3 regions of the Streptosporangium fragile genome follow, and region 1 is predicted to be linked to each of the others. Evidence: riboswitches for the same ligand, from Rfam matches in the RefSeq annotation. Region 1 holds a riboswitch; each other region holds the start of a gene.

Evidence for each region. Region 1 has a riboswitch for cyclic di-AMP ahead of ABD841_RS34375 (VldE C-terminal domain-containing protein). Riboswitches for the same ligand answer to the same signal wherever they lie in the genome.
Region 2: it holds a riboswitch for cyclic di-AMP, as region 1 does, so the genes downstream of both, ABD841_RS25425 (D-alanyl-D-alanine carboxypeptidase family protein) here and ABD841_RS34375 (VldE C-terminal domain-containing protein) in region 1, are expected to answer to the same signal.
Region 3: it holds a riboswitch for cyclic di-AMP, as region 1 does, so the genes downstream of both, ABD841_RS19910 (hypothetical protein) here and ABD841_RS34375 (VldE C-terminal domain-containing protein) in region 1, are expected to answer to the same signal.

Annotation. Positions count from the first base shown of each region.
Region 1 is NZ_BAAAVI010000078.1:9,944-14,903, reverse strand. It holds gene ABD841_RS34390 (hypothetical protein) at 27-419, opposite strand; gene ABD841_RS34385 (Glu/Leu/Phe/Val dehydrogenase family protein) at 574-1,629, opposite strand; gene ABD841_RS34380 (Lrp/AsnC family transcriptional regulator) at 1,742-2,206, shown strand; gene ABD841_RS34375 (VldE C-terminal domain-containing protein) at 2,242-3,216, opposite strand; cyclic di-AMP (ydaO/yuaA leader) riboswitch at 3,218-3,355, opposite strand; gene ABD841_RS34370 (AfsR/SARP family transcriptional regulator) at 3,692-4,960, opposite strand, start outside.
Region 2 is NZ_BAAAVI010000042.1:11,605-16,564, forward strand. It holds gene ABD841_RS25415 (hypothetical protein) at 1-1,802, opposite strand, end outside; gene ABD841_RS25420 (hypothetical protein) at 2,225-2,392, shown strand; cyclic di-AMP (ydaO/yuaA leader) riboswitch at 2,682-2,829, shown strand; gene ABD841_RS25425 (D-alanyl-D-alanine carboxypeptidase family protein) at 2,840-3,934, shown strand; gene ABD841_RS25430 (pectate lyase family protein) at 4,711-4,960, shown strand, end outside.
Region 3 is NZ_BAAAVI010000028.1:18,666-23,625, forward strand. It holds gene ABD841_RS19900 (alpha/beta fold hydrolase) at 1-784, opposite strand, end outside; gene ABD841_RS19905 (hypothetical protein) at 1,038-1,649, shown strand; gene ABD841_RS19910 (hypothetical protein) at 1,870-2,817, opposite strand; cyclic di-AMP (ydaO/yuaA leader) riboswitch at 3,119-3,252, opposite strand; gene ABD841_RS19915 (DUF4253 domain-containing protein) at 3,599-4,450, opposite strand; gene ABD841_RS19920 (carbohydrate ABC transporter permease) at 4,708-4,960, opposite strand, start outside.

The DNA.
Region 1 (4,960 bases):
CGCGCCGCCGGACGGGCCCGCCGAAATCACCGGGAAACCATCGGTTTTCCGGCGCTTATTCCGCGTTGCTTTTCCGCCGTAGCCGTCCGGCGTCGGCGCCGGGAATGAAACGGGGATGGCCCGCCTCCGCTTTCCGGTATCCCCGTCCGGCCGAGCGGATCACGGCGAAGACGATCGGCAGGCGCCACCTGCCGGATCCCTTCGCCGCGGCCGAGGAGGTCGGCGAGCGCCACGACGACGATCGACACGGCGATGAACGGCTCGACGATCTGCGCGGGTGCTGCCACGACGCCCGTCGCCGCCGGAAGGAACGTGACACTGGTGACGGTCAGCGATCTGCACGAGCAGGATGCGCCGGCGGAGCAGGCCCGGCGCTCAGTGGCGGTGCGGCCGCCCGGGACGACCACTGCGGGAGCCATCCGGCCGCACCCCTCGCAGTTCACCTCTGCTCGAACGCGCATGGAGCGGGTAGAGCAGAGCGAAGGCGCGCCGCGCCCCGCCCGGACTCGAATCACAACGCCTCACGGCGCACACCGATGACCGTAGAGTCCCCGGCAGGAGGCGCTTCATGCCTCAGTGCGGATGCGAGAGGCTTTCGGGAACGGCCGCGCGGATACGGCGCTGCGCCATCTCGTGTGCCGCTTGATCGGGGGTTACACCGAGATCATCGGCGGTCTCCAGGAGAGCGGTAACGGTGCCTTCGATGGCGTTGACCCGGGCGCGGGCTTGGTCGGCGCCGAATTCGTACAGCTCCGTGGTTATCGCGTTGATGGCACCACCCGCACTCGCCACGTAGTCCGGGATCCAGACAATGCTCCGCTGATGCAGCAGTTCGGCGACCTCGGGGGTGGCCAGCTGGTTGTTCGCCGGCCCGACCACGGCACGGCAGCGCAGATCCCCCACGACCTGCGTGGTCAGCACGCCGCCGAGCGCGGCGGGGATCAGAACGTCGACGTCTGCGGTGACGATCTCGTCGGGGCTGCGCCAGGCGGCGCCGAGATCCTCGGCGATCTCCATCTTGGAGGTGTCGATGTCGGTGACGGTTAGTTCGACTCCCTCGGCGGCCAGCAGACGGGCGAGGTGTTCCCCGACGTGACCCAGGCCGATCAGTGCCATGCGGCGGCCTTCGAGGTTCGCGTCGCCGTACAGGCGTCGGCTGAGGGCGCGCAGCGCGGCGAGCGTCCCTTGCGCGGTGTGCGGGGACGAGTCGCCGCTTCCGCCCAGGTCTTCCGGCTTGCAGAACACGTGCGGGGTGACCTCCCCGATCACCGCCATGTCGGCTGGGGCCGTCCCCACATCCGGGCCGACCGCGTAGCTCCCGTCCATCGAGTCGATCATGTCGGCGACGTCGTACATGACGTCCCGGCGCCGGGCCGAATCCAGCCGGGTGCCTTGTGGCAGGGCCACGACGGTCTTTCCGCCGCCGCTGGTCAGCCCGGCCACCGCGAACTTGAGTGTCATCGCGGCCGACAGGCGAAGAGCGTCGGTAAGGCCATCGCGCCAATCGGGGTAGTGCCAGAGCCGGAGCCCTCCCGCGGCCGGGCCCAGTGCCGTGGAGTGAAGGGCGAGGATCACTGGTAGATCTGAGCGCGGGCCCCGCCGGATGAGGATTTTTTCGTGGTCCAGCATGGGCTTTCCCTTCTCGCGTAGTCAGTCGACGGTAACCGTTCTGCCCGGCATCTGCCGTGCTCTGAGAGGGTTTACCGAACGATTGACCGGAAGAGCCAGTAACATCCTGGTCGTGGATGAACTTGATTCGGAAATTGTGCGGCTTCTCCAAACAGATGCGCGGCAGTCCAACCGGGAGCTCGCCCGAAAGCTCGGCGTGGCACCCTCGACCTGCCTGGAACGCGTCCGCGCGCTTACCCGGCGAGGCGTCATCCGCGGCTACCACGCGGATATCGACCCCGCCGCGCTCAACCGCCGGGTCCAGGCCCTGGTGTCGGTTCAGATTCGCCCGCTGAGCCGCAGCGTCATCGACGCCTTCCAGGACTTCGCCGGCGGACTTCCCCAGGTCCTCAGCGTATTTGTGCTTTCCGGAGGCGACGACTTCGTCCTCCACGTCGCCGTTCAAGATCTTGACAGCCTGCACTCTTTCCTCACCGACCGACTCAGCAAGCGCCGGGAGGTCACTGGATTCCGCACATCGGTGATCTTCCAGCAAGTCAGCAACACCGCCCCCACCCGCCTCCCCGAACCCTCTTAGATCCACTCCTGGGCGGGATGCTATTCGTCCCTTTATCAGTGCATCGAGATGTGCACGTGGTCGTAGTGGTTCTGGGTGATGCTCCCCCGGTCCTCCATGGCGCGCCAGCCGGAGCCGTGGTTGATGCGCTGGCGCCAGATCACGTACTTGACGCCGAGCTTGTCCCTGTTCTCCAGGGTCCAGGCGGCGATCTCGTCGCCGAGTTTGAGGTTGGCCGCCGTGGGCATCGCGCCGCCGCTGCTCATCATGAAGTCGCAGGCGCGGCCCAGGGGGTGCTCGCCACCGTCGTTGCCCGAGCGGTAGCAGCCGACCTCGTACGGGAGGTCGAAGCGCTTCTTGATGGTGTCGCGCATGGTGCGGGTCCGGTCGGTGATGTTGTCGGTGCCGGTGGGCTGCTGGGGGGCCCAGGTGCCGTCGGCGCGGCGGCCCGAGCCGGTGGGGACGAGCCGGTCGAGCCTGCCTTTGAGGTCGCCGATCGCCTCCCGGGTCTCCGCGCGCCGGCTCCCGAGCTCCTCGACCTCCGCCTCGATCTCGTCGGCGAGACGGGTGGCCTTCTCCACGGCCTGCTTGCTGCCGTGGAGGCCGGCGGCGAAGCCCCGCAGCTGGGCGACCTCCAGGACGGTGAGCTGCTCCGTCACCGCGGCGCCGCTCAGGCCGAGGGTGAGCAGGACGGAGGGCAGGGTTCCCGCGCTGCTCTGGTAACGGACCAGCGCGGCGGAGACGACCTGGTTCCTGGCTTCGGCGTAGGCCTCCTCGGCCTTCCGCAGGCTCTCCTTCGCTGCGGCTTCGGCCTTCTGCGCTTTCTTGAGCGACTCGCGCTTGGCCCGGTAGGCGCGGCCCAGCGTGTCGGCCTTCTTGCCGAGCTCGGCCAGATCGGCACGGAGCTCGCTCTCGGTCGGCTTGGGGGCTGCGAGCCCCGCCTCTGCGGGACCCAGCGCGAGCGCGACGGCGGCGAAGGCGCCGACCACGACGGTCGCATGACGGCGGAACGTGGGGGACGTGGCTGTCACGTGTCTTCCTCTCATCTGCCGACCGGGTTAGCTGACGGGTTCGGGCTGGAGGAAGCCCGTCCACGGAAGTGGATTCACCCCGGGTGCGGTGGGTCCCCGGTTCCCGGGCGAGGCGCCTGGGATTAGGCATGTCGGCTGGTACAGCCGAGGCAGAACGGAGCTTAGTAGTAAATAGCCGGTCATGTGAACCCAATCAGGCACAAAACACCGATCGACTCGCTATTGACTACAGACCGACACAAAAGGGACAACACGTGTCGGTGTCACGGTCCGCCTCCGGCGGGCGTGGGACCTCCGGACAGAGCTCCGGGCGAGCGCGCGGAGAGCGCCGGAACGCATGAGTGCCCGGACAGGCTCGCGGGGCACCGGGACACATGAGACCCGGACGGGAGCGCGGGGCGCCGGGACACACGAGCACCCGGACGGGCGCGCGGAGGGGGGACGCGAGGGCAGGGCTCCGTCCGTCCCGGCCCGCTCAGAACCACTCCGAGCGTCCCGGCAGGGTCGCCCGCGGGCGGGGGCGGCTCGTGGACGCGTTGCGCACGCGCGGAGCGCGCGGGCCGGGCTGGGAGCGCGCCTGGTCGGCGGGATGACCGGAATCCCGGGCGATGTCGAGGGCGGCCTGGTGGTAGACGAGCGCTTTGGCGGGGTGACCGGTGGCCTGGTGGGCGCGGGCGAGGCCGTACAGCCCCTCGAACTGGGCGCCGCGGTCTCCGACCCGGCGGGCGATCTTCAGCGCGCGCCGGTAGTGGTCGGCGGCGGTCCGGTACTCGCCCCGGAGGAGGTGGACGAAGCCGAGGCCGGTCAGCGCGCGGAGCTCACCGTCGCGGTCACCGGTGGCGCGTGCGATCTCCAGCGCGTACTCGGAGTACTCGGAATACGCGGGGTAGTCGGGGTAGTCGGAGTACTCGGAATACGCGGGGTAGTCGGGGTAGTCGGAGTACTCGGCGGACCGGCCCGGGGCCGGCCGGGCGTGCGCGCGGGGCGCGTCAGGCCCGCCACCGCGGCCGATGACGGCTCGCGCGATCTCCAGGGCCTGCTCGAAGCACTCGGCGGCCTCGCCGGACCGCCCCTGCGCGAGATGGACGTCTCCGAGGCCGCACAGTGCGGCGAGCTCGCGATCGCGGTCGGCGCCGACGGGGGCGAGGGCGGCATGCGGGACGCGGGCGTGGTGAGCGCGGGTGTGCAGGTGGCGCTGGAGAACCACCGCGAGGCGGCGGGCGTGGACGGGCCAGCCGTGCCCGGCGGCGTGCGCGGCGGCGGCGAGCAGGTTGGCCAACTCGGCGTCCAGCCACTCCGCCCCGCGGGCCGGGCCGCCGGGAAGCGGCACCGGGCCGACCGGCCTCCGGACGCGGGGGACGTGGTCGGCCGCACCGGGGTGGGCCGGCTCCGCGGCGGCCGGGACGGCGGAGACGTAGTGGTCGAACAGCCGGGTCAGGGCGGTGCGCCGGTCGATCTCGGTGTCCTCGTCGGCCAGGGTGGCGGTGGCGTGCGCGCGCAGCAGGTCGTGGAAGCGGTACCGGCCCGAGACCGGCTCCTGCAGCAGGTGGGCGTCGACCAGGTCGTCGAGGAGCCGGTCGGCGTGCTGGAGGGTGGTGCCGGCGAGGGCCGCGGCCGCGTGCCGCTCGATGTCGGGCCCCGGGTGCAGGCCGAGCAGCCGGTACATGCCCTGTAGGTCCGAGCCGAGGCGGTGGTACGACAGGTCCATGGCGGTCGTGACGCTGAGCCGGTCGACTTCGAGCTC
Region 2 (4,960 bases), on a different contig from region 1:
AGGGCCAGAAACCACAGGGCGGCGCGGACCGGGCGGTAACCGTACCCGACGGTGACATCCTGCAGCAGGCCCCAGGCGCGGGCGTACGGCGGGAGCCCGGCGCGGCGGCGTCGCTGTTTGACCAGCAGGACCGTACGGGCGTCGACGTCGTGGCCCAGCCGCCGGTAGGTGGTGGCGAGCTGCTCGTACGGCTGCGGCACGTATCCGTCCGGGCCGGACCGCAGCCAGGCCAGCCGTTCGGCGGCGGGCGGCATCGGGTCCAGGGCGTCGTAGGTCAGGCCGTCCTGGCGGCACGCTGGCCAGGTGGCGGGGTCATCACGGATCACGCCGATCCTGGCGTGCCGCAGGTCCACGACGCCCTCGGGGGCCTTCACCGGCCGCAGATCCAGCTCCCGGGCCTCCAGCTGCCAGGCCGCCAGCGCCCTGCCCCCGGGAGCGGACAGGGTGGCGCCGTTGAGGGACAGGCGCCGGCCGACGCGGGCGCCGGTCAGTGTGAGTTCGCCCTCGGCGGTGAAGCCGTGCCCGCATTCCAGGCCGCCGCCGATGCTCGCCCCGGCGGCGTCGAGTGCCCTGCCGCCGGGATTGGCCAGGTGGGCACCACCGAAGTCGGCGAACGTGCCGACATGCGCGTCGGCGAGCCGGACCTCGCCCTCCGCCCGGAAGCCTCCGGAGCACGACAGCCCGCCTCCGACCGTGACGCCGCCGGCGTCCAGGGCGATCCTGCCGGCCGGGCTCGAATCCGGCGTGGTCAGCTGTGCGCCGGTCAGGTTCAGCGACCCGGCGATACGCGCCTGCGACAGGTCCACCCGGCCGCACGCGGTGAGCTCGCGCGCCTCGAGGGTGCCCTCGACCTGGAGTTCGGCGGCCTGGAGCGCGTCCCCGCCGGGATGGGTCAGGGTGGCGCCGTCCAGGCTGAGCTCCCGATCGACCCGGGAGTTGGCCAGCCGTACGATGCCCGTCACGGTGAATCCACTGCCCAGGTACAGTCCGCCCTCGGCGGTGATGCGGGAACCGAGCAGGGCCATCCGACCGGGATGGGCGATCGTGCTTCCGGTGAAGCTGAACGGCCCGGTCACCCGGGTGTTGCGCGCTCTGACCATCCCGGTGACCCTCATCCACCGGCAGAAGACACTGCCGTCGGCGACCAGCCCGTCCAGCACGAGCGCCGGGCCGTCGGCCGGGGCGAAGCGCGCCTCATCCATGATCACAGTGCCGGTCACCCGGGCGTCGGACAGCCGGACCTGGCCCACGGCTCTCAGCCCGATCGCGGACAGGCCGCGGCCCGCCTGCAGCCGGTCGCAGTCGACCGCGCCGACCCGCGCGTGGCTCAGCGTGAGGCTTCCCGTCACCTGGGTTCCCCGCAGTTCCAGCAGGCCGGTGCAGACACAGGCCTCCAGCCGCAGGTGCCCGTCGATCTGCGCGTTGGATCCCGACAGACCCGGCAGATGAGAGCGTTTGAAGCTCAGCTGCGAACACCGGGCCCAGTACAGGCTCGGATCCCGCTCGAAGAAGCACGACAGGAACCGAGCCGAGTGACGGACCGTGGAGTAGGCGAGGTCCACCCGCTCGGTGATCCGGGCCCCCTTGAGCCTCATCGCCGGGATCCGGTGCGACCGCGGCGCCTCCTCGCTCATCAGCAGAGCGGCGATCACCCGGCCACGGACCGTCCGCTCCGCGCCCCAGGCAGCCCCCGCCGCCGGGTCGTCCTCTGCCGGATCCCCGGTCGTGAAGTCGACCTCCTCCCCGTGTGGAAAGGCCTCCCACACCCGGAGCTCGGCCTCGGACAGATCCTCAACACGCACGTCGTCCCCTCACCCGAACGCGGTCATTCCCTTGATCACCTATGCCATGTCGAGGATTACCATCCGGCGCTCCGTTGACGCCATCCTTACCATCGCGTTGGCGGCCCGGGTCGGCCCGCGCGGGGTAAGCCGTCACCGGGCGCGGGGTACGCGCCGCCGGCGGCTCCTCCGCTCCCCGAAGGACCGCGCACCGGCCGGGCGGGGAATCCGGGCGTGTTTCCGGCGCCCCGGGCGGCGTACGAGCCGCGTCGGCGCGGAGGGCCGGCGGCTGCGGCGGCCCCGCCGGGCGACCGCCGGTCAACGTCTCCCCTGTCCGGGCCGCGGCGCAGACGCGATCACCCCGCCTCGCCGGGCAACCCGCCCGCACGGAACCGTATCCTTGGAGCAGCCTCGCCTCTCATCCCACACAAGCGGTGATCTTCATGTACGAGATCGTCTCGGCTCTGGCGCCTCCCGCCATCGTCGCCACTGTCTTCCTGCTCGGCGTACGGGCGGTCCTGAAGCACGAGCGGGCGGACCGGGCGCGGGAAAGACGCCAGCCCGCCGGACCTCCCGTGAAGCTCGCGAAGGAGACCGGCTCCGAGGAGTAGGACGCCGGAAGGCGACGCCCGCTCCGGGCCCGTCGGAGGGGTACGCGGCCCGGAGCGGGCGATCCGTTCTCCGCGGTGGCGGGGCGACGCGGGGTTCGGGGGGATCAGGCCGGGCCGCCGGTCCCCGCGCACGACAAGACGCGGCACCTTTTGTCCCATTTGCGGATTTATGTGCGGTTATATTACTTTCTAGGGAATCGCGGCAGACGCAGGCACGACCATCCGGCCGCACCCGTTGCCGTTTCGTTGCCCGGACCGTGTGTCCCCGGCGGGCCCTTCCCGCCGGGACGGCGCACGGCCGCCGAATCCGCACCTCGCGGAGCCGGGGACCCATCCCTTCGGGGTGAATCGGAGCGCCAGCCCCCGAGCTGCGCCCCGTAGGGCACTTCCCAGCCCGAACCCGTCAGCTGACCCGGTAGGCGGCATGGAAGCAAGGACCAACCCATCATGCCCAAGCACCGGCTTGCCTCCTCCCCGAAGAACCGCCTGAACCTCTCCCCGGACCGCCCGGACTTCCCGGAGAACCGGCTGGGTCTCCCGAAGAACCGGCTGGGTCACGCACTCGTGGGCGCCGTCGTCGCCGTCGGTACCGTGGCCTCCGGTGCCGCCACCGCGCAAGCCGCCACCGTGCAGACCGGCGCCCCGCAGACCGGCGCCGCCACCGTGCAGACCGGCGCCCCGCAGACCGGCGCCGGGACGCTCCTCCCGCTGACCCCGCCCGCCGGCGGTGAGGCCGCCCGCAGCAAGGCACCGGCGGTGCTCGGACGCGCGGCCTATCTGGTCGACGCCTCGACGGGCGACGTCAGGCTCAGCAAGGGGGCCGACCGGCGAATGCCGGTGGCCAGCCTGACCAAGGTGATGACCGCATACATCGTGCTCAGGGAGGCTAGGCCGACGGACACGGTCACGATCACGCCGGAGGACGTGTGGTACGCACAGGCCGGTGGAGGCACCAGCGCGTACCTGCGCGTGGGAGACCGGCTCTCCGTCGAGGACCTCCTGTACGGCCTGATGCTTCCCTCGGGCGCGGACGCCGCCCACGCGCTGGCCCGCGCCTACGGTCCCGGGGTCGCCGGATTCACCGCGAAGATGAACGCCACCGCGCGCGAGCTCGGGATGCGCGACACCAGGTACCTCAACGCCGACGGGCTGCCCACCCCCGAGGGCGAGGGCTATTCCACCGCGCGGGACCAGACCCGGCTGGCCGAGATCGCGCTGCGCAACCCGGCCCTGGTGAAGATCACCTCCACCCGGCGCCACACGACCCCCAGGACAGCCGATCACCGCGCCTACACCTGGCACAACACCAACAAGCTGCTCGGCTCACCGGGCGCGCTCGGCCTGAAGACGGGTTTCACCCGCGCCGCGGGCTACAGCCTGGCCTTCGCCGCCGACAGCCACAACCACCGGCTGGTCGGCGTGATCCTCGGCGAGACGGTCTCCGGCCGGCGGTTCCAGACCGCCCGGGCACTCCTGGACTGGGCGGCGCGCGAGACGACGGCGGGCGACGGCCGCGGCGGGAGTGCCCGGAACCACCGGTGACGGGCGACGTCGGCGCGCTCCCGGGAGAGCCCGACGGCGCTGTCCGGCGGCCCGCGGAAGGTGCTGGTGATCTTGCCCTACGGCGTGCCGTGCGGCGTAGCCGATGAGTGCCTGCCCGCGTCGGCGAAGGCGTAGCCGGCGCCGGCGGGCACCCGCAACCCGCCCTCGGCCGCCTGCGGCAAGCGCGTCGAGGCGCCCGGCGGGGGGCGACGGCGACGCCGGCGCAGAGGGCGCTCACCGAACGGTCGAAGGCGGTGGGGCCGCCCGGCGGGGGCGCCACCCGCCCGCCGGGCCGTACCGCCCCGGCGACGGGGCCGCCCCGGGAAACCTCCGCGTGTTCGCGGGGAAATTTTCGCGTTACGTCCCACCCGGGCGGACGGGTTCTCACCTGGAAGAACGCGTTCCCGCCGGGCGGGTGGCCGGGCTGCCGCCCGGACGGGGACGAACTCGGCGCTTGACCCGTCCCTTACCGGGGGCGTACAAGTGCGAAAAGAGTTGGATAGCGCTTTCCCACCCTTCATCCCCGGGCGCCGCCCGGGACCCGTCCGCACGTGCTCCGGCGGAGGCCTGACCCTGTCCAAGGCCTGCGCCGGCGGTGGCGGACGGGCTCCGGCGACGCCCGGCGGACACCGTTCGCCAGGGCCTCCGGCCATGCCGGCACGTGACCGCGGAGCGCGGCCACGCCGACGTCACCGGTTCGGGCCCCGGCGCAAGGCCATGGTCCGACCGGGCCGGAGCACGGCCCGGTCGGCACTGACGGAACTGGAGGTTCCACGGTGCGCAGAAGGAAAGAGCTCCGCGCCAACTCACTGCTCGCCGCGCTCGCGGCGGCCCTCGCCGTCATGGTGCTCGGGGCGATGGCGCTGCTGGCGGTGCCCAGCGCGTTCGCCGCAACGCTGTTCGGCGACGATTTCGAGGACGGTAACGCCACGGGTTGGTCGAAGTCCGGGGGAAGCTGGTCGGTGGCCGCCGACGGCTCCCAGGTTTACCGGCAGTCCGGCACCGGCGCGGACGCCCGCGCGGTGG
Region 3 (4,960 bases), on a different contig from region 1:
CCATGCCGGGGAAGGTGACCAACCTGGCCCCGGGGATCGCCTCCGCGGTGGCGATCCCCCCGGAGAGCGGGACGAGCTGGTCGTCCTCGCCGTGCATCACGAGGGCGGGCACCCTGAGCCCCTTGAGCGCGGGGGCACGGTCTCCGGAGGAGATGATGGCGGCCAGCTGCCTGGCGGTTCCCGCCGGGTCGTAGGAACGGTCGTAGCTCAGCCCGGCGATCCTGACGAGCCGCTCGCGGTCGAGCGGGTAGCCGGGCGAGCCGATGACCTCCCAGGTCGCCAGGGTCCGCCGGATCGCGGTCTCACGGTCGGGCGAGGGAGGCGACATCAGCGCCGCCATCGCGGCGTCGGTCGGCGGGGCGGCCTGCGGGCTCGGGGTGGACATGATCGAGGTGAGGCTGCGCACACGGCCCGGATGGCGGATCGCCAGCGACTGGGCGATCATGCCGCCCATCGAGACGCCGACCACATGGGCCGCGTCCCAGCCGAGCGCGTCGAGCAGCCCGGCGCTGTCGTCGGCCATGTCGTCGAGCAGGTACGGCACCTGCCCGTCGCCTCCCGGGGCGGGCACCCCGGCCTCGTGCAGATGCGTGCTCTCGCCGATGTCGCGGTTGTCGAAACGCACCACGTGGTGCCCCCGATCGGCGAGGAGGCCGCAGAACTCCTCGTCCCAGTGGATCATCTGGGAGCCCAGCCCCATGATCAGCAGAAGCGGACGCCCTCCGGGTGAGCCGAAGGTGTCGTAGGCGATCTCGATGCCGTTCGCCGAGGCTCGCAGAGTCATGGTCCTCCTACCGTGCCGGTCCTGCGGAACAGAATCTCATTCTGTACAGAGGCGGGGCAAGGGTGGGGTCACCTGGCCGGAGGAGCGCCGGTCAACCGCGCGGGGGACGGCACACGGCAGGGGCACGGCTACCCTTCGGGTCATGCCCCTGCCGCACACCCCGGGCACAAAGAAAGGTCCCATGGTCACGTTCTCCGTTCCGCGCGCACCCGGGAGGCGAAGCGCGGGCTCAGCACCGGGGGCTTCCCGCCGGGTGTCGCGATCCCGCGGCGGGTCGCCGGGGCGCCGCTGGGGCTCCGTGGTGGCGGCGCTGCTCATCGGCGCGCTGCCGGCATGCGGGACCGGCGCGTCGGGCACCACGGACCCGTCGCCCGCCCGGGAGGGCAGCCGCAGCCTGGTGCTCCCGCCGCCCGAGAAGGCCGGGCCCGTGAAACTCACCGGCATGTGGCCGTTCCTCACCCGCGAGGAACTACTGGACCGGCATCCCCACGTCCGGGGCGCCACCGTCGAGGACGCGGTGCAGGTGCGGTACGAGGAGGTCAAACGGGCCAAGGGCCACTCCTTGACCAGGGGGTTCATCTTCACCGGCTACGACGTGCGGATCAGCCGGGATCAGGAGGCGCCGACCGTTGAACACGCCCTCCAGACGTTCCTGGCGGGCGACACCCCCGACCACGCCTTCGACCTCCCGGCGGGGCCGTTCGGCGGCCACGCCCGCTGCGTCGGCCTGGAGCTCGTCGGCTCCGAGACCGGCATGTGCGCCTGGGCCGACGACGGCACGGTCGGGGTGATACTCGGCCCGAACTTCAGCGCCGCCGAGTTCAAGGAGATGCTTCCGGGGTTCCGCGCCGCCGTCGAACGCTGACGACCGCCCGGCGCCGGAGGCGGCGCCCCCATCCGCCGCGCGGCGGGGGCGAGCACCGGCGGACGACGTTCCGGCAGCCGAAGGCCCCGGCGCGGGAGCGCCGGGGCCGGGTCGTGCGAGGGTGTCCCCCGAGGACGTCGCGGGGAACGCCCGGAGGGACCGCGCGGGGACGCCAGGGGGAAACGTCCCGGAGGAGTCGCGCGGGGACGCCGCGGGACGGTCAGGCGCGGCGGCGGCCGGGGCGGCGGCGACGGCCGGTGAGCAGGAGGGCGCCTCCGCCCACGGCGATGAGCAGGACCGCCGCGGCGGTGCCCTTCGAGCCCGAGGAGGAGCTCGCGGCGGCGTTGGCGGCGCCGTCCAGGTCACGCGCTTCCTTCTCGCGCTTGACGTCCGCCGTGAGCACGACGTTCTTGGACGAGCCCGCCGCCGGCCCGGCGACGGCCTCGGCCTTCGTGGCCTCCTCGGCCTTCTTCGGCTCCGCGACGACCTCGGTCTTCTTCGGCTCCGCGGCCTTCTTCGGCTCGGCCGGCTTGGCGACGAGGGGCTTCGGCGGGACGGCCGGGTTGCGGTCCTTGCGGCCCCAGGCGCCGGTGGAGAAGGCCACCGGGTGGTTCTTCTTGCCCACGCCGTCGCCCCACTTGGTGATCACGTACTGGACCTTGATGTGACCCATGCCGCCGTTGCCGTTGACCATGAGCGTGTTGGGGTTGAACGTGCCGCCGGTCAGATCCGCGAAGGTCTTGGCGTCGAGGTCCAGCATGACGCCCCGGCTGGAGGGCTCGCCGGGACCGCGGTCGCCGACGAAGAACTTGGCCTTCTTGCCCTTGTAGATGACGTAGCCCTCGGTGAACAGGGGCCAGCTCGGGCTCGCGGCCATGCCCTTCTGCATCGGCTTGCCGCTCGCGGGCAGGCCGGTGTCACCGGCGCGGCCGGAGGAGTCGTCCCAGAAGTAGGAAGCCGTGGTCGACCCGGTGAGCAGGACGGTCTGGGAGGCGGCGTCGGGCTTGTCGGCTCCCGGGGCGGTACGGGCCGCGGGGGTGGCGGAGGCGGGCAGCGCGGAGGCGACACCGGTGGCGGTCAGCACGCTCGCGCCGACGAGGAGCGCGGCGGCGAGACGGTTCTTGTGCAGGGCGAAGAAGAAGCGCATGGGGAAAACGAGCTCTTTCACGAGGGAACGGGGCGGCCACGTGCGGCACACGGCGGAGGCACGGGCGAGGACGCGCTCGACGAGAAAAGGCGCAGCGGGATCAACCAGGCGCTACGCGAAGCACGGGCGGGAAGGCACCGCGATCAGGCGCGACGGAAGGGTTCGGGTGAAGTTCTGGCGAGCTGAGGGCGAAGGTCCGGGAGCCTGCACGTCAAGATCCGGGGAACCGGGACATGCGGGTCCGGGGACCGGCGCGTGCGGCCTACGGGACCGGCACGGCCACGGAACGCGCCGACATGGTGACGCGGTGATCCATGGGGGGATCTCCTCTCCATCTCGTCTACCGGGTTAGCTGACGGGTTCGGGCGGTGGAGTTGCCCTACCGCCGCGCGCTCGCGGCGGATTCACCCCGGGAAGGTGGGTCCCCGGCTCCCGCGGGCTTGGCGGCCCTCGGGACTCGACGTCGGCCGGCCGCTCCTTCTGTTGAAGGGCAGGTCACCAACCGATAACAACCAGGACACTACCCAGCACAATGGGACAAAGCAAAACAAATCCCATGAAAAGCCCAGAAGATCTACCTACAACCCCCAAGAAACACCCACCCCGGGGGTGGCCGGCGTCGCCCCTGCCGGCCGCCTCGGCACCGCGAGCAGCCCCGGTACACCCGTACCGCGGGAGGCCCGGCACGCCCCGCCGCGGGAGACCCGGCACACCCCGCCACGGGAGACCCGATACGCCTCTACCGCGGGAGGCCCGGCACACCCCGCCGCGGAAGGCCCGGCCGGGTGATCGGCCTCAGTGATCAGTCCCACCAGAACGACCAGGCGTTCCTGCCCTTGATCTGCTCGGCGTAGTCGATGAGGGTGCCGGCGCCCTGGATGATGCTGTCGGGGCAGAACGTCCAGTGCTCGGCCGCGACGTGCAGGGCGTGCTCCGAGGTCGTCGGCGGCGCGGCGACGCTCAGGTCGAGGGTGTTGAACCCCATGCCGACCACCCGGGCCCCGAACCTCTCCTCCCAGCTGCGCACCACGGCGGCCAGCGGAACCATCCACTCGTTGTGGTTCAGGGCGCCCTGCCAGCCCATGACGGCGAGCGCGTCGGCGCTCCGCTCGACGGCGACCAGGCCCAGCGGGGTCCGGCGCTCGGCCACCAGCCGGGCGTACCAGTCGGCGACCACGCCGGGGTCGGCGACAAGCTTGCCCGGCGGCGCCGGGCCCGGACAGCGGGGGCCGAAGGGGTCGAGGATGTCGACCTGGTCGGCGTGGGCCTTGGCGACCCAGTCGGTCCACACCTCGGCCATGAACGCCGCCGCGTGGTAGTTGTCGATCTCGGCGGCGGCGTCCGGGGCGATCTGGCCGGCCGCCCAGGGCTGGACGGAGTCCTCCAGCAGCACCGGCCAGAGGCCCGAGTGCTCGTGCTGGGCGCGCAGCAGGGCCCAGTACTCTCCGGACACCGCCACGTCGCTGAGCCAGAAGGCGGGTCGGGCACGGATCGACAGCTGCGAGTAACCAGGATCGGGCCAGACCACGTCACCGGGCGGCAGCTCCACGGAGAGCCGTCGGCCCTCGCCCCCGTCGGCGAACAGCTGGCTCAGAAATGGCGGAAGGTGCCCCCGCTCGCAATCGTCCATCTCTACCGATCCGATCCTGACCACGGACCAATTTTGTCCCGTCAAGCGTCCCGAGGGACAGTTCCGCCCTGGTACAGGCAAAACTTATCGGTACAGAAACGAACGAAACCCCTGGGCGCCCGTCTTCAACCGCCTCCCGGGCGCCTGGCTTCGGCCCTCCCGGTGACGGCCTCCGGCATCCCCCGGGGGCACCCGCCTCGCCTCCCCGGCGACGGCCTCCGGCCGCCTCCCGGGCACCCCCGCCTCGCCTCCCCGGCGACGGCTCCGGCCGCTCTTCGTTCTCAGTCCTTGACCGCCCCGCCCAGCCCGGCCACCAGCTTGCGCTGGACGGCCACGAAGAAGATCAGTACGGGGATGGTCATCAGCGTCGAGGCCGCCATGATGCCGCCCCAGTCGTTCTCGTCGGGCTTGAAGAAGACCAGCAGGGCCGCGGGCAGGGTCTGGTTGTCCTTGGCCGAGATGATGAAGGTCCTGGCGAAGATGAAGTCGTTCCAGGCGGTGATGAAGGAGAAGACGCTCGTCGCGATCAGGCCG